4 regions of the Streptomyces sp. NPDC091279 genome follow, and region 4 is predicted to be linked to each of the others. Evidence: riboswitches for the same ligand, from Rfam matches in the RefSeq annotation. Region 4 holds a riboswitch; each other region holds the start of a gene.
The links. Region 4 has a riboswitch for cyclic di-AMP ahead of ACIQOU_RS30480 (M23 family metallopeptidase). Riboswitches for the same ligand answer to the same signal wherever they lie in the genome.
Positions count from the first base shown of each region.

Region 1 (5,340 bases), on a different contig from region 4:
AGAACTCGGAGGCGGCGACGTCGAGCGCAAGGGCGATCTGCTCGCCGGGCGCGTAGCCGGCTTCCTTGATCGCTTCGAGGATGAGGTCGAGGGCCTCGCGGTTGGAGCCGAGGTTCGGGGCGAAGCCGCCCTCGTCGCCGAGGCCGGTGGACAGGCCGCGGCCCTTCAGCACCTTCTTGAGGGTGTGGTAGACCTCGGTGCCCCAGCGCAGCGCCTCGGAGAAGGACTCCGCGCCGATCGGGGCGATCATGAACTCCTGGATGTCCACGTTGGAGTCGGCGTGCGAGCCGCCGTTCAGGATGTTCATCATCGGAACGGGCAGCAGGTGCGCGTTCGGGCCGCCCAGGTAGCGGAAGAGGGGGAGGTCGGACGCCTCGGAGGCGGCGTGCGCGACGGCGAGGGAGACGCCGAGGATGGCGTTGGCGCCGAGCGAGCCCTTGTTGTCGGTGGCGTCCAGGTCGAACATCGCCTGGTCGATCAGCCGCTGTTCGGTGGCGTCGTAGCCGACCAGCTCCGGGCCGATCTGCTCGATGACGGCGAGAACGGCCTTCTCGACGCCCTTGCCCTGGTAGCGGTTGGGGTCGCCGTCCCGCAGCTCGATGGCCTCGAAGGCACCGGTGGAGGCGCCGGACGGAACGGCGGCACGACCCGTGCTGCCGTCGTCGAGGCCGACCTCGACCTCGACCGTGGGGTTGCCTCGGGAGTCCAGGATTTCCCGGGCTACGACGACGTCGATGGACGGCACGAGCATCTCCTTCTTGGGATCTGAACGCGGTGCGCGGCACCGCGGTGGGTTCTGCGAGACCGAGCCTAACCGGCTCGGGGCGATCGGCCAGCCCGGTGGTCACCCCGGGAACGGAACCGAGAGCAAAATGTTTCTGAACGGAACAAAGAACGCGGCGTAAAAAGCCCCGCCCCGGTGCGTACGGGGGAACACGCACCGGGGCGGGGGGCTCGTGGGGGACGGGGGATGACCCTCACGAGGTCTTCATGGTGAGGTCCACGGATATGAGGGCCCTGTGGTTCAGCTGCGGTCTGCCTGTCCGTCGGTCCGGAGCGGACACCGGGGCGGATTTCGGGACAGACCCCGGAGCCGGTTCCAGGGCGGGCCTCGGGTGGACCCCGGGGCTGCTACTTGAGGTGCAGCTGCTGGCCCGGGTAGATGAGGTTCGCGTCGTCGAGGATGTCCTTGTTCAGCTCGAAGAGCTTCTTCCAGCCGCCGGTGACCTGGTGCTTCTCGGCGATCGAGCTGAGGGTGTCGCCCGCGGCGACCTTGTACTCGCCGTCGCCCTTCTTGACCTTCTTGCCGGTCGGGGTGGTGACGGTCTTCTTCGCGGCCGGGCGCTCGGCGGACCGGGAGGCGGCCTGCGAGTCGGACGAACGGGAGCTGCTGGAGCTGCTGGAGCTGCCCGAGTTGCTGGAGCTGTTCGAGCTGCTGGAGCCGCCGTCGTAGGTGGCGCCGGACAGGCCGGTGCCGCAGGTCGGCCAGGCACCCTTGCCCTGCGCCGCGAGAACCTTCTCGGCAACGGCTATCTGCTGGGCCTTGGAGGCCTGGTAGGCGCTCGCGGCGTACTGGGTGCCGCCGTACGCGGCCCAGGTGGACGGCGAGAACTGGAGGCCGCCGGAGTAACCGTTGGAGGTGTTGATCGACCAGTTGCCGCCGGACTCGCACTGGGCGACCGTGTCCCACTCGGAGGCGGTGGCGGCGGAGGCGTTGCCGGCCACCATCAGCGGGGCGGCGACGGCCGCGCCGGTGACACCGGCGATGGCGATGGCGCGGGTGGCCTTGGACGGACGACGGTGCTTGCCCTTGCCGGAAAACAGCATGGTTGATCCCCTCACCGACGCCTACGAGGTGAGCTGTCGGGTTCGGGCCGGATGAGTGCCCGGCCGCACCTCCCTGGAGAGGCGCGGCTTAACCCCAAGCCGCTCCGGTCAACTGCCCCGTGCGGCACTTACCTTGGGTCCCCCGCTCCTGCCTTCGGCGCTTGACGCGACGACTGTTCCCGGACGGCCGCTGGCAGGATTCGGCGTTGCGGCGCCGGGGCTCGTGGTGACGAGCGGTGTTGACCGTAGCCACGGAAACCCGGGAAATTCAAAGACGATCAGGGCTTCTGAGACTCATCCCACACTTTCACCAAACCGGACATTTAGCGGTGAAAGGTTCGCCAACTCCCGCTGTTTCTGACGGCTTTCGTCCCGTTTACGACGGGACTAGGACCCGACCGTGAGCGTCTGACCGGGAACGATGCGACTCGGGTCGGCGCCGATGTCCTTCTTGTTCAGGTCGTAGAGCGCACGCCATCCGCCGTCGAGCCCAAGGGAGTCGGCGATGGTCCCGAGGGTGTCGCCGGCCCGGACGGTGTAGCGGTCGGCGGCAACCGAACGGGTCCCGCTCTCCTCGGCGCTCTGCCCGCGGTGCTTGCCGGTGCCGGAGGCCGTCTTGGTGCCCGCGTCGCTGCCGCTGACGGCGCCGGTGTCGACGAGGCTCCAGGAACCGGCGCCCTGGCGGGAGTTGTCCGACGCGTCGCCGGTCGGGGACTCGGTCGGCGACTCGGTGGGGCTGGCGGGCGCCTTCTTCTCCGGGGAGGAGGCGGACGGCGTACCGGATATCCCCTTGCCGGCCGCGTCACCCTTGTCGCTCTGGTCGCCCTTGTCGTCCACCGAGGTGGAGGGCGAGGGGGAGGTGGCGGAGTCGCTGTCCGACGGGTCGGACGACGACGAGCTGTCCGAGTCGCTCGATCCGTCGCCGGAGGAGTTGGACAGGCCGGTGGAGCCGGAGCCGTCCGATGTGCCGGAGGCGTCGTCACCGAGGCCGGTGTCGATGTCCACCGACCCCGACTCCTGGGTCAGCCCCGAGGTGAGGCCGCAGGTGTGGAACGCGCCGACGCCCTGGTCCGCGAGAACCTTCTCGGCGACGGCGATCTGCTGGTTGCGGCTGGCCAGGTCGGGGCTGGACGCGAAGTCCAGGCCGCCGTAGGCCTCCCAGTCCTCCTGGGAGAGCTGGAGTCCGCCGTAGGAGCCGTTACCGGTGTTCTGGCTCCAGGAGCCGCCGGTCGCGCACTGGGCCACCTTGTCCCATGTGGTCCCGTCCGCCGCGCTCGCGCCCGAGGCGGCGAGGAGCGGGATGGCGATGGCGGTGCCCGTCACTCCGGCCGCGACGAGCAGGGCCGGGGCCTGACGGGGGCGACGGTGACGACCGTTCCCGGAGAGCATGCGGGTGCCTTTCGCGAGACAGCGGTTGCACGCGGCGCGAGATGCGAGGTGCATGTGCGGGGCACCGCGTTGATCCGTGAACGTATAGGCATACGAATGCCTGTCACAAGTTAATGCCGCGCAGATCACGTGAAGATCACAGACTTGAGGGTGTGTCAGGTTTAAGGTGCGGCTCCTTGGTAACGGGGCTGAACTGCACCGGAAGCGTGCGCAGTCCTCGCATGATGAGACCGCCGCGCCATCGCAGGTCGGCCGGGTCCGCGGCGAGTTCGAGGTCGGGCAGCCTGGTGAGGAGCGTGGCCAGCGCGGTCTGCCCCTCCAGGCGGGCCAACGGGGCGCCGACGCAGTAGTGCAGGCCGTGGCCGTACCCGAGGTGCTGATTGTCACGGCGGGTCAGATCGAGGGTGTCGGGGTCCGTGAACCGCTCCGGGTCACGGTCGGCCGCGGCGAGCACCACCAGGACGGGGTCACCTGCGGCGATCCGCTGCCCGCCGATGGTGAGCGGCTGGGTCGCGAACCGCCAGGTCGCCAGCTCCACGGGGCCGTCGTAGCGCAGGAGTTCCTCCACGCCGGTCTCCAGCAGGTCCCGTTCCCCTCGGGCCAACGCGTCCTGGAGCGAACGGCGTTGCTCGGGGTGCGTGAGCAGGGCGTAGGTGCCGTTGCCAATCAGATTCACCGTGGTCTCGAAGCCGGCGAACAGCAGGATGAAAGCCATCGCCGCGGCTTCGTTCTCGGTGAGGTGCTCGCCGTGGTCGGAGGCGCGGATCAGGCCGGAGATGAGGTCTTCGCCCTCGGCGGGTTCCGCGGGCAGGGCCTCGCGCTTGCGGTGGATCAGTTCGGCCAGGTAGCCGCGCATCTTCTTGACCGACCTCGCGACGCCGCCCCGGGGGCCGCCGCCGTGCCGGATCATCATGCCCGCCCAGTCCCGGAAGTCGTCCTGGTCCTCGGGCGGGACGCCGAGCAGGTCGCAGATCGCGTAGATGGGGAGCGGGAAGGCGAAGTCGTGGATGAGGTCCGCCGAGCCCTCGGCGGCGAACCTGTCGATGAGGCGGTCCGTCAACTCCTGCACCCTGGGTGCGAATTCGGCCACCCTGCGCGGGGTGAACGCCTTCGACACGAGTCGGCGGAGTCGGGTGTGGTCCGGGGGGTCGATGTTGAGCAGGTGCGTCATCAACTCGGCCTTGCGTTCGCCCGGGATGCCCGTCTTGCCCTTGGCGTGCGCCGGTTCGTCGTGGTGGGCCGGGTTCTTGGAGAGGCGGTTGTCGGCGAGGGTCTGTTTGGCGTCGGCGTATCTCGTGACGAGCCAGGCCTCGACGCCGCTGGGGAGTTTGGTGCGGTGTACGGGCGCGTGCGTTCGTAGCCAGGCGTAGGTGGGGTAGGGGTTGGTGGCGAACTCCCAGGTGAAGAGGTCTGGGGCGGGGGTGGGGGTGGGGGTGGGTGCGTTGGTGGGTGCGGGTGCGTTGTGGCTTGTCGCGCAGTTCCCCGCGCCCCTGGAGGGTGGGGGGTTCGGTGCGTCGGTGAGTGCAGGCCCGTCGTGGCCGTTCGCGCCGTTCCCCGCGCCCCTGGGGGGTGGGGGGTTCGGTGCGTCGGTGAGTGCGGGCCCGTCGTGGCTTGGTGCGCTGCCAGGGGGTGGGGCATCTGGGGTGTTGGTGGGGGTCATTGGGGGTGGCCTGTTTCTGTGGCTCGTACTGCTTCTCGGTAGGTGCGGGCCGCTGCGCGCAGGGCGGCCTCCGGGTCGATGCCGGCCGCTTCCGCGCGGGACGCGAGGGCGAGGAGTTCGTAGCCGACGCCGTCCCTGTCCGGGAGGGGGACGTCGAGGCCTGCGGTGCGGACGCGGGAGGTGAGTTTCGCGGCGAGGGCCAGGGCGGGCTGGCCGAGGGGGACACCGTCGGTGACGGAACTACGCCGGTTCTTCTCCTGCGCCTTGGTGCGCTCCCAGTGCTCCTTGACCTCCTCGGGGGTCGTCGCGGTCGCGTCCCCGAAGATGTGCGGGTGCCGGTGGACCAGCTTGGCGACGACACCGCCGGCCACGTCGTCGACGGAGAACGGGTGCTCCGGGTCCTCCTCGGCGATCCGGGAGTGGAAGACGACCTGGAGCAGGACGTCGCCCAACTCCTCACGGAG
Region 1 is NZ_JBIVVA010000006.1:420,567-425,906, reverse strand. It holds gene eno (phosphopyruvate hydratase) at 1-745, opposite strand, end outside; gene ACIQOU_RS18165 (transglycosylase family protein) at 1,132-1,827, opposite strand; cyclic di-AMP (ydaO/yuaA leader) riboswitch at 1,831-1,997, opposite strand; gene ACIQOU_RS18160 (transglycosylase family protein) at 2,215-3,216, opposite strand; gene ACIQOU_RS18155 (cytochrome P450) at 3,353-4,876, opposite strand; gene ACIQOU_RS18150 (nucleoside triphosphate pyrophosphohydrolase) at 4,873-5,340, opposite strand, start outside.
Region 1: it holds a riboswitch for cyclic di-AMP, as region 4 does, so the genes downstream of both, ACIQOU_RS18165 (transglycosylase family protein) here and ACIQOU_RS30480 (M23 family metallopeptidase) in region 4, are expected to answer to the same signal.

Region 2 (5,340 bases), on a different contig from region 4:
AGCTCGGGCTCGGTCGACGGGATCTGCTGCGTCACGGGGGCTCCCTCCCACACGGGCCCGTCGACGCGGCTCGACAAGAGGCCGACGGGGCCGACCTCGACGATACGACATACCTATCGGTCGCCGATGAGTTATCCACAGGCGTTGCCAGGCGGCCCGCGGCACCTGAAGATGTTGCTGCTTGATCGCACCTGTTCGAATATGTGAGGGCTTGATGCTGGAGATCTCCGACCGCGGCCGTACCTGGCTCCTCACCGGGCCAACCGTCGGCTACGCCGTCCATCTCACCGAGGACGACGAACTGATCCACCTGCACTGGGGTGCACGGATCACGCTCGCCGACGCCGAGGCGCTCGCCGCCCGCCCGGACCCCGCCTACCGGCCCTTCGAGTCCCAGCTCGACGGCCGCGAGGAGTACCCGGTCGAGGGCGGCCCCCGTTTCGTCCGCCCCGCCCTGTCCGTGCGCACCGAGGAACGGCGCGGCACCGAGTGGCACTTCGACGGATACGAGGTCGACGAGGGTGCCGAGGGTGCCGAGGGTGCCGAGGGTGCCGAGGGCGAGGGCGGTGAGCTGCGGCTGCGCTTCCGGGACGACGGCCTCACCGTCACCCTGCACTACCGGATGCGCCACGACGTCCTGGAACGCCGGGTCACCCTCGCCAACGACGGGCCCGATGTCGAGCTGCTGCGCGCCGACTCCGCCACCTGGACCCTGCCCCAGCGCGAGGGCTGGCGGCTCCACCAGCTGCACGGTGCCTGGGCCGCCGAGTCGCTGCTGACCAGCGCGCCCCTCACCTACGGCGACAAGGTCATCGGCAGCCGTCGCGGCCACACCGGGCACCAGCACCTGCCCTGGGTCGCCCTGGACACCGACGCCACCGAGGAGCGCGGCGAGGTCTACGGCTGCGCCCTCGGCTGGTCCGGCTCCTGGCGCATCGCGGTCGCGCACCTGCCGGACGCGCGCGTGCAGATCAACGGCGGCGCCGGGTACGACGACTCCGGGCTGCTGCGGCTGGCGGCGGGCGAGTCGTGGACGACGCCCGTCTTCGCGGGACTGTGGAGCGACGAGGGGTTCGGGGGCGCCAGCCGGGCCTGGCACGCCTACCAGCGCGCGTATGTCATCCCGGACGCCGACCGGGACCGGCCGGTGCTGTTCAACTCCTGGGAGGCCAGCTACTTCGACATCTCCGAGCAGCAGCAGGCCGCGCTGGCCCGGCGTGCGGCGGCCATCGGCATCGAGCTGTTCGTGGTGGACGACGGCTGGTTCGGCGCCCGCACCAGCGACCGGGCCGGGCTCGGTGACTGGACGCCCAATACCGACCGCTTCCCCGGCGGTCTCAAGCCGCTCGCCGACCAGGTGCACGCGCTCGGTATGCAGTTCGGCATCTGGGTCGAGCCGGAGATGGTCAACCCGGACAGCGACCTGTACCGCGCGCACCCCGACTGGGTGCAGTTCCAGCCCGGCCGCGCACGCACCGAGTTCCGCAACCAGCTGGTGCTGAACCTGGCCCGCGAGGACGTCCAGGAGTATCTCTGGGAGCGGCTCGACACCCTCCTGTCCAGTGCCCCCATCGACTACGTCAAGTGGGACTTCAACCGCTGCTTCACCGACGCGGGCTGGCCGGGTGAGCCCTACCCGCAGCGCCTGTGGGTCGACCATGTGAGCGCCCTGTACGCCCTGCTGGACCGGCTGCGCGAGGCCCACCCCGGTGTCGCCTTCGAGTCCTGCTCGGGCGGCGGCGGCCGGATCGACCTCGGGATCATGAGCCGCACCGACCAGGTGTGGACCTCCGACAACACCGACCCGCTGGACCGGCTCGCCATCCAGCACGGCTTCAGTCAGCTGCACCCCGCGCGCGTGATGGCCGCCTGGGTCACCGACAGCCCCAACACCCAGCTCAACGGCCGGGCCAGCTCGCTGCGTTTCCGGTTCGTGAGTGCCATGGCCGGGGTGCTCGGGGTCGGCGGCGACCTCACCGAGTGGAGCGAGGAGGAGCTGACCGAGGCCGCCGAGTGGGTGGACCTCTACAAGGAGATCCGGCCCGTCGTGCAGCGCGGCGACCTCTACCGGCTCCGGCCGCCGGGCGGCGGGCTGAGCGCCGTGCAGTATGTGCGCGGGGACGAGGCGGTGGTGCTGGCCTGGCTCCAGTCGCAGAGTTACGGCAATCCCGCACCGGCGCTGCGGCTGCGCGGGCTCGACCCGACGGCATCGTATGAATGCCGTGACACGGGTGAAGTCCACCGGGGTGCCGTGCTGCTGCATCACGGGCTGGCCACCGGGTTGCGTGGCGATCTCGACGCGAAGGTCATCCGGCTGCGCCGTATCTGAACCTTCTGTCCGTATTAACTCCCTCGTTTGCGCTTAGGCCCCCTTCATTCCAACTCGCTCTGGAATGAAGGGGGCTGGAGCAGCGTCACGTGAGGAGCGTCATAGTCGTGACCGAGGGTGGCTCGACATGTTCACGTAATGAGGGTGCTTTTCAAGGGAGTTCACCCCGAGCGTGGACCATTCCTTGCACGCAGGGTGACGGCGAATTTCAGTGCTGGATCACAGGAAACACATTCACAGGGAACCGCCGCTTGTTCTGTGGCGTCTTCGTCGCTTACGTTCGCCACCCATCCGGGCGGATGCCTAATCCTGCCGCCGACCGGAATCCGGACTACTCACTCGTACCCGGCAGGAGCGGGGGACCCACAGGCATCACCGCCTGTTCCGGTCTCCGGAACAGGCTTTGGGGTTAAGCCGCGCCGAAAAGCGCGGCCGGGCATCTCCAGCTCGCACCCGACAGCTCACCTCGCAGGCACCGGAGAGGAATGCGTCATGCCCGCGAAGGGTAAGCACCGCCGTCCGAAGCCCCCGCGCTTCAGTCGCTCGATAGCCGTCGCCGGAACCGGCGGGGCCGCTCTCGCCCTTCCGCTCATGGGGGCCGCCGGCGCCCACGCGGCGACCGCGCAATCCACCGCCCGGACGGTTTCCGAAAAGGCCGTCCAGGCCCTTCCGGCCGCCGCCGAGAAGTCGGCCGCGAAACAGCGGTCGACGGCCGACTCGGGCGTACGGACCTATGCGGTGCGTTCCGGTGACTGGCTCGCGAAGATCGCCGACGAGCAGCACGTCAGCGGTGGCTGGGAGCGGCTCTACTCCGACAATCGGCGGGCCGTCGGCGACAACCCCTCGTTGATCCACCCAGGGCTCAAGCTCACGATCGGCACGAAGGCCGCGGGGACCGGCGGAGAATCGGCGCCCTCGAAGCCGTCGCAGTCGTCGAAGCCGTCGGAATCGTCGAGTTCCTCGAACTCCTCGCATTCTTCGGGCTCTTCGGGCTCTTCCTCTTCCAGCTCCTCGAATTCCGCGAGTTCTTCCCAGACGTCCTCCGGGAAGAGCAGTGCGTCGACGAGCAGTTCCTCCGGCTTCACCCTGCCGGTCACCGGGGCCACCATCGGCACCCCGTACCACGCCTCCGGTTCCATGTGGTCGAGCGGTTACCACACCGGCGTCGACTTCATCGTCCCGACCGGCACCAGCGTCAAGGCCGTGGGCGCCGGCACCGTCGTCACGGCCGGCTGGGGCGGCGCGTACGGCAACCAGGTCGTCATCAAGCTCGCCGACGGCTACTACGCCCAGTACGCGCACCTCTCCGAACTGTCGGTGTCGGCCGGGCAGACCGTGACCGAGGGGCAGCAGGTCGGGCTCTCCGGCGCCACCGGCAACGTGACAGGACCGCACCTGCACTTCGAGATCCGCACCACCCCGGACTACGGCTCCGACGTGGACCCGGTCGCCTACCTCCGCACCAAGGGCGTCACGGTCGGCTGACCCCGGCCCCGCAGACCACCGGAGGCCGGACCCCGATCCCCGGGTCCGGCCTCCGGTGCGTCGGCCAACAGGCCGGTGTGTCCACGGTGTTGCGGCTCGATCCGCGGTGTCGACAGGGTCCGTGAGCACGGGGCAGAGTGATCTCCGTGACGACGACGCGCAGAACCTTCGGAGCCCTGGCCGCAGCGACCGCCGCGCTGGCCCTCGCCCCCGCGCCGGCCGCGAGCGCCACGCCCCGCCGGCACCGGGACCTGATCGCCCACGACGACTTCCGGCACGGACTCGGCAAGTGGGCGACCGAACTCCAGGACGGCGGCACGGTCACCGCGTCCCGAGGAGTGCTGGAGATCGACGTGCCGAGCGGCGCGACCGTATGGCTCCGCCGGCGGCTCACCGGCCCCTACGTCATCGAGTACACCGCCACGCCGGTCTCCGAGGGCGGGCCCAACGACCGGGTCTCCGACCTCAACAACTTCTGGAACGCCACCGACGTCCGTTCCCCGCACGACCTCTTCGCCACCCCGCGCGGCGGCGCCCTGGAGGAGTACGACCAGCTCACCACGTACTACTCCGGATACGGCGCCAACTACAACACCACGACCCGACTGCGCCGTTACGTCGGCCTTGCCGGGGTCCGGCCGCTGGTGCTCGACTACACCGAGCCGCTGCTCGTGGCGAACCGGCCGCACCAGGTCCGGATCGTCTCCGACGGCTCCACGGTCCGCTGGTGGAACAACGGGCGGCTGGTCTTCGACCACGCCGACCCGCAGCCGTACACCGACGGGCACTTCGCCTTCCGGACCACGTGGAGCCACTTCCGGGTCCGGGACTTCCGGGTGTGGCGGGCCGCCGGGTAACCGGAGGGGCGGCTTCAGCGAGGTTGCCGCCTCAACCACCCTGTGTGGGTTGTTATTCCTTCCTTGGCCAACACTTTAGGAGTGGTTCATCTCACCGTTCCTTGACCGCTTCCTACGGTCGCGTAGGCCTTATTCGAAGGTGAATCATGGCGGGGTGGCAGACGATTCGAAGAATGACAGCAGAGTAGTGATCGGGTCGTACGTTGCGGTGGGGGACAGCTTCACCGAAGGCGTCGGCGACCCCGGCCCCGACGGGGCGTTCGTCGGCTGGGCCGACCGGTTCGCGGTCCTGCTCGCCGATCGGCGCCCCGAGGGCGACTTCGCGTACACGAACCTCGCGGTACGCGGCAAACTTCTCGACCAGGTGATCGAGGACCAGGTGCCCAAGGTCCTTGAACTCGCCCCTGACCTGGTCTCCTTCTGTGCGGGTGGCAACGACATCATCCGGCCCGGCACCGATCCCGACGAGGTCGCGGAGCGGTTCGAGCGGGGGGTCGTGCGGCTGACGGAGGCGTGCGGGACGGTGATGGTGACCACCGGGTTCGACACCCGGGGGGTGCCCGTCCTCAAGCATCTGCGCGGCAAGATCGCCACGTACAACGGGCATGTGCGGGCCATCGCCGATCGGCACGGGTGCCCGGTGCTCGACCTGTGGTCCCTGCGGACCGT
Region 2 is NZ_JBIVVA010000011.1:148,744-154,083, forward strand. It holds gene ACIQOU_RS26980 (tyrosine-protein phosphatase) at 1-35, opposite strand, end outside; gene ACIQOU_RS26985 (alpha-galactosidase) at 215-2,329, shown strand; cyclic di-AMP (ydaO/yuaA leader) riboswitch at 2,656-2,817, shown strand; gene ACIQOU_RS26990 (peptidoglycan DD-metalloendopeptidase family protein) at 2,822-3,814, shown strand; gene ACIQOU_RS26995 (DUF6250 domain-containing protein) at 3,961-4,671, shown strand; gene ACIQOU_RS27000 (SGNH/GDSL hydrolase family protein) at 4,859-5,340, shown strand, end outside.
Region 2: it holds a riboswitch for cyclic di-AMP, as region 4 does, so the genes downstream of both, ACIQOU_RS26990 (peptidoglycan DD-metalloendopeptidase family protein) here and ACIQOU_RS30480 (M23 family metallopeptidase) in region 4, are expected to answer to the same signal.

Region 3 (5,340 bases), on a different contig from region 4:
CGGTCACCGCTACGTCGTCGAGAACATCGACCTGCCCGCCCTGCTCGCCTACCGCCGCAGCGGCCGCACGACCCCGCACGCCCCGCCGCGCGCGAGCGGGACGGAGCTGGCCTGGTTCGCGGGTGACGACCCGCTGCCGTTCCTCACGATGCTCGCGCGCTGCGTACGGCCGGGCGCACGGCACGTGTACCAGCTGTGGCGCGCCAACCGCCGTACTGGCAACACCCGTTCGGGTGGCTGACGGGCCCGCCCGGTTGACCCCGTTCGCACACAACACATGCCAGCACACGCCAGCACATGACAACGCACAGCAAGAGATGTCGTCCTGGGGAGGGCTTCGTGGAACAACCGGGCATGGAAGAACCGGCAGTGGAACGTCCGGCCGTGCCGCAACCAGCAAGGGAACGATCGACCACGCGCCGCCCGGCCACAAGGCAACCGCCTGCCACAAGTCAACCGCCTGCCATAAGGCAACCGTCGGCCATGCGACAACCGTCGGCCAAAAGGCAACCGCCGGTCATACGGAACCCGGTGGCCGTCATCGGTGCCGGGCCGTTCGGGCTGTCGACCGCCGCGCATCTACGCGCGCGGGGCATACCCGTACGGGTCTTCGGTGAGCCGATGGTCAGTTGGCGTGACCACATGCCCGCCGGGATGCTGCTGAAGTCGACCCCGGCAGCCTCCAGCCTCGACTGCCCGCAGCCCGGCCACACCCTCGCCGACTACTGCGCGGCGGCGGGCGGCCCGAGCCTGGTCAGTGACGAGGACATCATCCCGGTGGAGACGTTCATCGGGTATGGCGAGTGGTTCCAACGGCGGTTGGTGCCCGGTCTGGAACGGGTCAGGGTGGTCTCCGTCGACCGACGGCCCGGCGGCGGCTTCGAACTGAAGCTGGACTCGGGGGAGTTGTGCACCGCGCGCGCGGTGGTCGTGGCGACCGGCCTTGACGGTCTGGCGTATCTGCCGCCCGAACTGGCCCCGGCCGCGGGGGACGGGCCCTCGGGGCCGGTGTCGCACAGTTCCCGGCACCATGACCTCGCGGCGTACGCGGGGCGGGAGTTGATCGTCGTCGGGGCGGGGCAGTCGGCGCTGGAGACGGCGGCGTTGGCGGCGGAGGCGGGCGCACAGGTGCGGGTGGTCGCGCGGGGGCGGGGCCGGGTCGGGTTCGGCGCGCCGCCGTGGGAGCAGCCGAGGCTGCGGCCGGAGTCGCCGTTCGGCCGGGCCTGGTCGTTGTGGGCGCTGAGCCGCTACCCGCAGTCCTACCGCCACCTCCCCGAGCGGACCCGCCACCACCTGGTCCGCAACGTCCTCGGCCCGCTCGGCGCCTGGTGGCTGCGGGAGCGTTTCGAGGCCCGGGTGCGGGTCGACGACGTCGAGCGGATCGTCGGTGCGCGGGCGGCCGACGGCGCTGTTGTGCTCACCGTCCGCACGCACGCCGGTCGCGTCGAGCGGCTCGCCGCCGATCACGTGATCGCCGCGACGGGTTACCGGGTCGACCTCGCCGCGATGGGGTTCCTCGGCCACGAGCTGCGCGCCCGTCTCGCGGTGAGCCGGGGTGCGCCGAAACTGGGCGCCGGGTACGTGTCCTCGGTGCCGGGCCTGTACTTCACGGGGCTGGCGGCCGCGTCGTCGTACGGGCCGGTGATGCGGTTCGTGTGCGGGACGGAGTTCGCGTCGCCGAGGCTGGCCGGGCACCTCGCGGCGGCGTGCTGCTGACGTTCCGTCAACCTTCCGGTAAGGGAGGTCCCGTAGGGGTTGTAGGGGCGGAAGAGCCGAACGGCACAGGGGAGTTGGCGTGGAACGGACGGGGCTGGCGGGAACCCGGTGGTCGTCCGGTTCGGAGCTGAGTGGGTGGGGCGTGCGATCCGTATTCTCTGATCATGGCCGCACCCCTCGCATATGCCCTCATCGCCACCGACCTGGACGGCACGTTGCTCCGAGGCGACGACACGCTGTCCGACCGGTCCCGTGCCTCGCTCACGCGGGTGGCGGCCGCCGGCGCCCGGCACCTGGTCGTGACGGGCCGGCCGGCGCCCAGAGTGCGCCCCCTCCTCGACGACCTGCACAGCAGGGGGCTCGCGGTGTGCGGGCAGGGCGCGCAGGTGTACGACGCCGGCGCGGACCGGCTGCTGTGGTCGGTCACGCTGGACCGGGAGTTGGCCGAGACCGCGCTCGGCAAGATCGAGGCGGAGGTCGGCCAGGTGTACGCGGCCGTGGACCAGGACGGCGTGAACGGCCTCACGCTCATCGAGCCCGGCTACCGCATGCCGCACCCGACGTTGCCCGCGGTGCGGGTCGAGCGCCGCGCCGACCTGTGGTGCGAGCCGATCAGCAAGGTGCTGCTGCGCCACCCGGACCTGTCCGACGACGAGTTGGCGGGGATCGCGAGGTCGGTCGTCGACTCCCTCGCCACCGTCACGATGTCGGGCCCCGGCACCGTCGAACTCCAGCCATGCGGCATCACGAAGGCGACCGGCCTCGCGCTGGCCGCCGAGCACCTGGGGCTCGGCCCGCACGAGACGATCGCCTTCGGTGACATGCCGAACGACATCCCGATGTTCGAGTGGGCGGCCCACGGCGTAGCCATGGCCAACGCCCACCCCGAACTCAAACGAGTAGCCGACGAGGTAACCCTCTCCAACGAGGAAGACGGCCTATCCCAAGTCCTAGACCGCCTCTTCCCCTAACGCGCCCTATAGGGGCGCGGGGCTGTGTCAATGTGCGGCTCCGCCGCGCGAGCGCGACCAGCCACAACGGCGCGTCAGCCGGCAACTCACCGGCCCGGCGCCCAGCCCCCCGCCCCTCGGGCGAAGGGTCTAGTACGCCCCGTACACGTTGTCGATCGACCCATACCGCTGCGCGGCGTAGTTGCACGCGGCAGTGATGTTGGCAACCGGGTCGTACGGGTCGTACGACGTCCCGGACACGTGGTACGCCGCGAACGTCGGGTCGATCACCTGGAGCAGCCCCTTGGACGGCGTCCCGGCCGCAGCGTTGGAGTCCCAGTTGTTGATGGCGTACGGGTTGCCGGACGACTCACGGATCACGTTGCGGTAGATGCCGTTGTACGTGCCCGGAATGCCCTTTTCTGCCATCACGGACAGCGAGGCCCGAATCCACCCGTCGAGGGTGTTGGAGTAGCCCAGCGAGGTCGCGGTGGCCACCGTCGGCGTGGCGGCGGACGCACTCGTCGCGCCGATGACCGGGAGGGCGAGCACGGCGGCCCCGGTACCGAGGACGGCCAGCTTGCGGGCGATGCGAGAGCGGCGGGGAGCGGTTGCGCGCATGGGGAAGTTCCTCTCCGTCGCCTGCGAGGTGAGCTGTCGGGTTCGGGCGGGAGCTGCCCGGTCGCGCGGCCGGTGGGCCGTGCGGCTTAACCCCGAGCCGTCCCGGGCGATGGCCCGGTCCGGCGACTTACCTGGTTCCCCCGCTCCTGCCGTGCGTGAGTCGTCTCGGTGAATGGATGTACGGGCGGCGGCAGGATTAGGCGTCCACCCGACAGGCCGGGAACGTATGCGAGAGCACATGTCCGGAACAAGTGCCGGATTCACACTTCACGACAGTTGACCTTGGTCTGGGCGTTTTAGGGCGCTTGATCCTTTGCGGTCGCCACGCTTCAACTCCCGTTGCGCACAAGTTCTGCACAAGAAACACAACGGCGCGCGGGACGGGTGTCCGCGCGCGCCGTGGCGTGAGTCAAGTCACGAGAATCATCAAGCAGGGTAAATCGGGCAATGAGCCCAACTCGGCGTCAACCGGCCGTGCGTGGAATCCGCTTCTCCCACGTCCGGTGGAAGACCATCTCGCCGCCCTCCGTGCAGACGACCTCGTCGGACGTGACGAAGTCGGTGGCGTCGCAGGTGATCTCCGAACGGGTGTGCACCGTGGCGTCCCAGCCCAGCTCGGGCCGGTGCAGCCGGATCGACCAGTCCGAGCGGGTCCGGGCCGACAGCGGGTCGTTCTCCTGGACGGTGTACGTCTCCAGCGCGTCCTCGGTGAACTCCAGGCCGTCGGGGTACACGCGCGTGCCGCCGTAGCGCGGGTCGACCTCCAGGCGCCACAGGCCCGCCGCGACGTCCCGCACGACCAGGCGCTCGGGGCGCGGCGCGTCGAGGGTGGCGGGGAAGTTCACGCCGAGCGGAGGCGACTGCTCCGGTTCCTCGAAGACGATCCCGGAGTCGCCCTCACGCGCGCGTACCGGCAGATCGAGGAAGCTGCCCGCCGGGTCCAGGGTGAGACCGGCCTCGGAGCCGGGCTGCGGCCAGATCCACGGCCAGTACGCGGACGACACGGCGAGCCGGATGCGGTGACCGGGCGGAAAGGCGTGCCCGATGCCGTTCAGCTCGAACTCCACGTCCTCGAACGCCCCCGGCGTCCACGCCACCGCCAGGTCCCGCCCCCGGCGCGCCGAGAGGTTCAGCACACCCCGCGTGACCAGCGTCGACGACCCGTCCGGAGCGACGTCGCAGACCCGGGCCACCACCTGCCCACGGGGCGCGTGCGAGGCCAGCCGCAGCCGTACCCGGGGCCGCCCGAGCACCCATGTCTCCTCGCCCACCGCGAACTCGAAGCACGCCGAGCGCGCGTCCTCCTCGCGCTGGTCGGGCGGCAGGTCGGCGTCGTTGCCGAACGGGAAGAACCGCCCGGCGTCCACGCCCGTGTGCTGCGGCGAGCGGACCAGCACCGGAGCACCCTCAAGGGCGTGCGGAACGGTCGTGACGTGCGGCGACGGCCAGGACGGCTCGCCCACCCAGCGTCCGGGCAGCGTGTCGTACACGGTCGCCGGAGGGTGCGAGTCGCTCACATAGGAGCGCAGCAGCGGCTCGGCCATGACGCCGTTGTCGGCGCCCTTGAGCCAGTGGTCCCACCAGCGCAGCGTCTCCTGGAGGAAGCCGATCGCCGGGCCGGGCGGCAGCCCCCGGTCCGGGTACTGGTGGGACCAGGGGCCGATCAGGCCGCGCACCCGGTCGGCCGGGAGCTGCTCGGCCAGCCGCAGCACCGTGTCGCGGTACGGGTCGTGCCAGCCGCCCACCGCCAGCACCCCGGCCCTGATCGCGCCGTAGTCCTCGCAGACGCTGCCGTGGCGCCAGTAGTCGTCCCGCGTCTGGTGGGCCAGCCAGGTGTGCGAGAACGGCTCCAGGGCCTCCAGACGCCTCAGCCACAGCTCCCGCCAGCCCTCGCCGAGGTACGCCGGGTCCGGCGGCCGGGAGGTGAACGCCAGCATCGTCGACGCCCACGCGTGCATGTCCACCGCGAGGACGGAACCTCCCATGTAGTGCACGTCGTTGTCATAGCGGTCGTCCGTCGAGCAGACCGTGACGACAGCCTTAAGGGGATCAG
Region 3 is NZ_JBIVVA010000008.1:165,469-170,808, forward strand. It holds gene ACIQOU_RS21345 (ATP-grasp domain-containing protein) at 1-241, shown strand, start outside; gene ACIQOU_RS21350 (NAD(P)-binding domain-containing protein) at 520-1,716, shown strand; gene ACIQOU_RS21355 (HAD family hydrolase) at 1,881-2,687, shown strand; gene ACIQOU_RS21360 (transglycosylase SLT domain-containing protein) at 2,817-3,287, opposite strand; cyclic di-AMP (ydaO/yuaA leader) riboswitch at 3,291-3,468, opposite strand; gene ACIQOU_RS21365 (CocE/NonD family hydrolase) at 3,752-5,340, opposite strand, start outside.
Region 3: it holds a riboswitch for cyclic di-AMP, as region 4 does, so the genes downstream of both, ACIQOU_RS21360 (transglycosylase SLT domain-containing protein) here and ACIQOU_RS30480 (M23 family metallopeptidase) in region 4, are expected to answer to the same signal.

Region 4 (5,340 bases):
CGCCCACCTGGCGGACTGAGGGCGAGCAGGGCCCCGTAGGGGGCGCCCTCCCCCTCCCCCCGGCCGATCGGCCCAACAGATCCTGCGGGGCGCTCCCGGCCGGGTCACTCTGCGAAGGGATCGGTCCGGAGCAACGCGGAGGTGGCAGTGAGATCAGTCCGAAGGCGAACGGCGGTGCTCGCGGCGGCGGCGCTGGTCACGGGGACCGTCGCCTCGTGCGGAGTCACCGGCACCGGCAACCGCACCATGGCCCGCGCCCTCCCCCCGGACGCCGCGTTCACCCACCCCGGAGTGCTGGTCAGCAAGGGGCAGTTGGACACCGTTCGCGAGAAGGTCAACGCCGGGAAGCAGCCGTGGCTGCGGGCGTTCCTCGACATGCGGGACAGCAAGTACGGGTCGTACAAGTACAAGCCCGAGCCCTACACCAGCGTCGACTGCCCCGGCGGCGACAAGGCCGACCGGCCCGCGCACGGTTGCCTGGAGGAGCGGCAGGACGCCATCGCCGCCTACACACAGGCCCTGCTCTTCAGCGTCACCGGCAAGCAGCAGCACGCGGCCAAGGCGCGGGAGATCATGGACGCCTGGTCGGGGAAGATCAAACGGCACACCGAGGAGGACGCCGGTCTACAGACCGCGTGGGCCGGGTCGACGTGGGCGCGGGCCGCCGAGATCGTCCGCTACGCGCCCGGCTCGGGCTGGCCGGCGGACCGGGTGAAGCGGTTCGAGACGATGCTGCGCACCGCCTACCTCCCGAACATCAGCAGCCAAGTCCCGGACTACAACGGCAACTGGGACCTCGCGATGACGGACGCGGCCATCGGCATCGCCGTCTTCACCGACGACCACAAGGGGTTCGACACCGCCGTCAAACGGTTCCGCGACCGGGTGCCCGCCTACTTCTACCTGGAGAAGGACGGCAAGGTGCCGCTCACCCCGACCGGCTCCACGATCACCACGCCGCAGAAACTCCAGAGCTACTGGTTCCAGCAGACGGGGTTCAAGGACGGCGTCGCCCAGGAGACCTGCCGCAACTTCAAACACGTCGGCTACTCGCTCGCCGCCACCGGCCACATCGCCGAGACCGCCTGGCACCAGGGCGTCGACCTGTACGACGAGGTCAAGGACCGGCTCAAGGCCGCGCTCGCCCTGCACGCCCGCTACCAGCTCGGCAGGAGCGCCCCGGCCTGGCTGTGCGGCGGGAAGATCGACCGCAGCCTGGGCCCGGACCTGGAGGTAGCCCTCAACCACCTGGAGGACCGGCTCGACATCCAGGTGCCCGAGGCGCACAAGCTGGCCGAGCGGTACCGGCCGGCCGGCACCGACGACCTCTTCGTCTCGTGGGAGACCCTCACCCACGCGGGTAACCCCGCCGACTGATCCCGCCGACTGATCCCGCCGACTGGTCCCGGCTCGGAGGGGCTCCGGACAACGCGTGTGCGTTTCACCCCGCGGATGGCGTATGGTTAAGGAACACCGACGCGGGGTGGAGCAGCTCGGTAGCTCGCTGGGCTCATAACCCAGAGGTCGCAGGTTCAAATCCTGTCCCCGCTACTCAAGGCCGATGGCCGGAATCCGATAAGGGTTCCGGCCATCGGTGTTTCTCCCCTGTACCGACGTTTCTCCGCTGTGCCGAACGGTTCTGCCGCACGGTTCTTTCGGGTCTCCGGGTTCCCCCTAGGGCTCATCCCGTAGAGCCGTTTCCCTAGTACTTCCGTAGTGCTCGTCCGCGCTCGCCCCCCCTTTTTTCCCATCCGGCTTTCTCATCCGGTCGGCTCACCCCGGTCGCCGGGCGCGTTCCGGGCGGGAAACCTGGACGTACACCGGACACGTGGGAGACGAGCAGTGGGGCCTGGTGACCAGAGGGGCCCGGCGGGCGAGGGACGGCGGATCTCCTTCGCGCGTCGCTTCGCCCGCCTCCTCCCCCTCCTGCTGATCGCCGTCGGGTTCGTCTACGACTACTTCACCCCGCAGCAGTTCACCGCGTCCCCGCTCTTCGCCGCCGCGCCCCTGGTCGCCGCCCCCCTCTACAGCCGCCGAGGCACGGTCCTGACCGGCCTCGCCTCCGTCCTCGCCGTGTTCGTCATCCATCTGCGGCTCGGCGTCGTCCTGCACGCCGACTCCCTGACGGAACTGGCGACCGTGGCGACGGTGGTCGTCCTCGCCGTCCTCATTAACGTCCTCGTGCGCCGCAGCGACGCCCAGCTCGCCTCCCAGCGCGAGATCGCCGAGGCCGCCCAACGTGCCGTACTGCCCGAACCGGCCGAGCGGATCGGCGGGTTCGACATCGCCGCCCGCTACGAGGCCGCCCAGGCCGACGCGTCCATCGGCGGCGACCTCTACGCCGTTCAGGACACCCCGCACGGCGTCCGGCTGATCGTCGGGGACGTCCGCGGCAAGGGCATGGGCGCGGTGGCCGCCGTTGCCGTGCTGATCGGGGCGTTCCGGGAGGCCGCCGAGCAGGAGGTCACCCTCGAAGCGCTGGCGCAACGGCTGGAGCGGGCCCTCGCCAGGGAAGGCACCCGGCGGGACGCGCTGGACGCCTTCGAGGCGTTCACCACCGCCGTCCTCGTCGAACTCCCGCACGGCGACGGCATCGCCCGCATCGTCACCCGGGGCCACCCGCCGCCGCTGCTGCTCGGGACCGACGGCACCGTCCGCGCCCTGTCCCCTACGGAACATGCCCTACCGCTCGGGATGGGGGAGTTGGGGGGTGGGCCCGATCGCGCCGAGGAGGCCGAGTTCCCGAGCGGCGCGACCCTGCTCCTGTACACCGACGGGCTCTCGGAGGCCCGGGACGCGCACGGGGAGTTCTTCGACCCCGAGGCACGGCTCGCCGGGCGGGTGTTCGACAACCCCGGCCTGCTGCTCGGCGCCCTCGCCCAGGAGGTGCGTCAGTACACCGGGGGCGGCACGGCGGACGACATGGCGCTGCTCGCCGTTCGCCGTCCTTGAGAGGCACCACCCGCGTGGTCACCCGATGTGAGCGGGCGAACTCCCTCCGCATAACAAGTGACAAACGGTCAGCGCACGTGATGTTTGGGCAGGGAGGTCAACTCGCCCGTTTTTTGGCGCTCATGGGCCGTACGTCCGTGTCGAAAACGTTAATGATCAAGGGGAACAGCTTGGAATCACCGCCCCGGGTCTATTAACGTTCGATAACGCAGCGCGGTCGTCCCAGCCGTCACCAAGGCGGCTCCGTGCGCACGCGCCGAATCCCGTAAGGGAACCGGGGAACCACCAACTTGGGGTGAATCGCGCTTTTTCCGTCGTGTCCGCACGGCGGGTATACGCGCGTAGGAGACCTTCCTGCTCCGAACCCGTCAGCTAACCCGGTAGGCGAGAAGGAAGGAAGGAGTACGCCTAAGTGGCGTCCAACAGGCCTGCTCCGACGGCCCCGCCCATACCGGACCAGTACCCCGGCGAGAGCTTCGGCTTCGGCGGCCCCGGCCCCGACGAGGGCCCCTGGCAGGAGTGGAACCCCACCGCGGAATCCCTGGCTCCGGTCCGCGGCCGGCACCGGGTCGCCAAGCAGCGCGGCGGGGGACTCGCCCGCAGTTCGACGGTGCTCGGCGTCGGCGTCATCGCCGCGATGGGCGCGGGCGGCATGGCCAGCGCCAACACCGGCAAGCCGCCGGTCTCCATCTCGATGCCCGACCTGCCCTCCTCCGTGGGCGCCGTGTTCGACGACTCCGACGCCACGCCCGAGCAGGGCTCCGCCACCGCGCTCAGCTCGGTCGGCGTGACCTCGAAGGAGACCGTCCAGGGCACCCGGGACGCGGGCGAGGCGCTGCGCGACCGGATCATGGCGCAGGCCGAGAGCCAGCAGGGCCAGATCGACACCAAGGCGCAGGCCGCCGCCCAGGCCGCCGTGGCGAAGCAGGTCGCCGACGCCACCGCCAAGGCGGAGAAGGAGGCCGTCGCCAAGGCCGCCGCCGCGAAGAAGAAGGCCGATGCGGAGGCCGCGAAGAAGGCGGAGGCCGCGCGTCTGGCCACGCTGGCCAAGCAGTTCACGTTGCCGACCTCGTCGTACACGATCACCGGCACCTTCGGGCAGGCCGGCGCGATGTGGTCCTCCGGGTATCACACGGGCCTCGACTTCGCCGCCCCTACGGGCACCCTCATCAAGGCCATCCACAGCGGCACGATCACCGAGGCGGGCTGGGCCGGTTCCTACGGCTACCGCACGATCCTGACCCTGGACGACGGCACCGAGCTGTGGTTCTGCCACCAGTCCTCGATCAACGCGACCGTCGGCCAGAAGGTCTCCACCGGTGACGTCATCGGACGCGTCGGCGCGACCGGCAACGTGACCGGGCCGCACCTCCACCTGGAGGTCCACCCCGGCGGCCAGGCCACGGGCATCGACCCGATGACCTGGCTGCGCGGCAAGGGCCTCACCCCGTAGGACCGACCCGTACCCGTACCCGTACCCGTAGTTCTCGGGTACTACGGGGCGACCCGTACGCCTCGGGTACTACGGGTCAGCCCCTACGGATCAGCCCTTACGGGGTCAGCCCCTACGGGTCAGCCCGTACCTCTCCGGTAGGTCGGTGGTGGGGTGCGGGTGATCTTTGGGGGCGTGGCGGCACGGCGGTTGAATGGGAGCCTCCTGTAGGGGCGTTGATGGGGGACATGACTTCTCCGCGCAAGCTCGGCCCGTCCGACCTCACGGTCTTCCCCCTCTCCCTCGGCGGCAACGTCTTCGGCTGGACCGCCGACGAGGCCACCTCCTTCGCCGTGCTCGACGCCTACGCGGCGGCGGGCGGCAACTTCGTCGACACCGCCGACGCGTACTCGGCGTGGATCGAGGGCCACTCCGGCGGCGAGTCCGAGACCATCATCGGCAAGTGGATCGCGGCGCGCGGCAACCGTGACGACGTCGTCATCGCGACGAAGGTCAGCCAGCACCCCGACTTCAAGGGCCTGTCGGCCGCCAACATCAAGGCCGCCGCCGACGCCTCCCTGCGCCGCCTGGGCACCGACCACATCGACCTCTACTACACCCACTTCGACCAGCCCGAGGTGCCGGTCGAGGAGATCATCGGCGCGCTCGACGCACTCGTTCGGGCCGGGAAGGTGCGGCACATCGCCGCCTCCAACATCAGCGCCGAGCGGCTCCAGGAGTCCCTGGACCTCTCCGAGCGCGAGGGCCTCGCCCGGTACGTGGCCCTCCAACCGCACTACAACCTCGTCTCCCGCGACACCTACGAGGGCGAACTCCAGGACGTCGCCGCGCGGGCCGGCCTCGCCGCCGTTCCCTATTTCGCGCTGGCGTCCGGGTTCCTCACCGGCAAGTACCGGCCCGGAACGACGGTGGACAGCCCGCGGGCGAGCGGTGCC
Region 4 is NZ_JBIVVA010000013.1:199,772-205,111, forward strand. It holds gene ACIQOU_RS30460 (dihydrofolate reductase family protein) at 1-19, shown strand, start outside; gene ACIQOU_RS30465 (alginate lyase family protein) at 142-1,377, shown strand; tRNA gene ACIQOU_RS30470 (tRNA-Met) at 1,478-1,551, shown strand; gene ACIQOU_RS30475 (PP2C family protein-serine/threonine phosphatase) at 1,843-2,952, shown strand; cyclic di-AMP (ydaO/yuaA leader) riboswitch at 3,197-3,354, shown strand; gene ACIQOU_RS30480 (M23 family metallopeptidase) at 3,365-4,405, shown strand; gene ACIQOU_RS30485 (aldo/keto reductase) at 4,633-5,340, shown strand, end outside.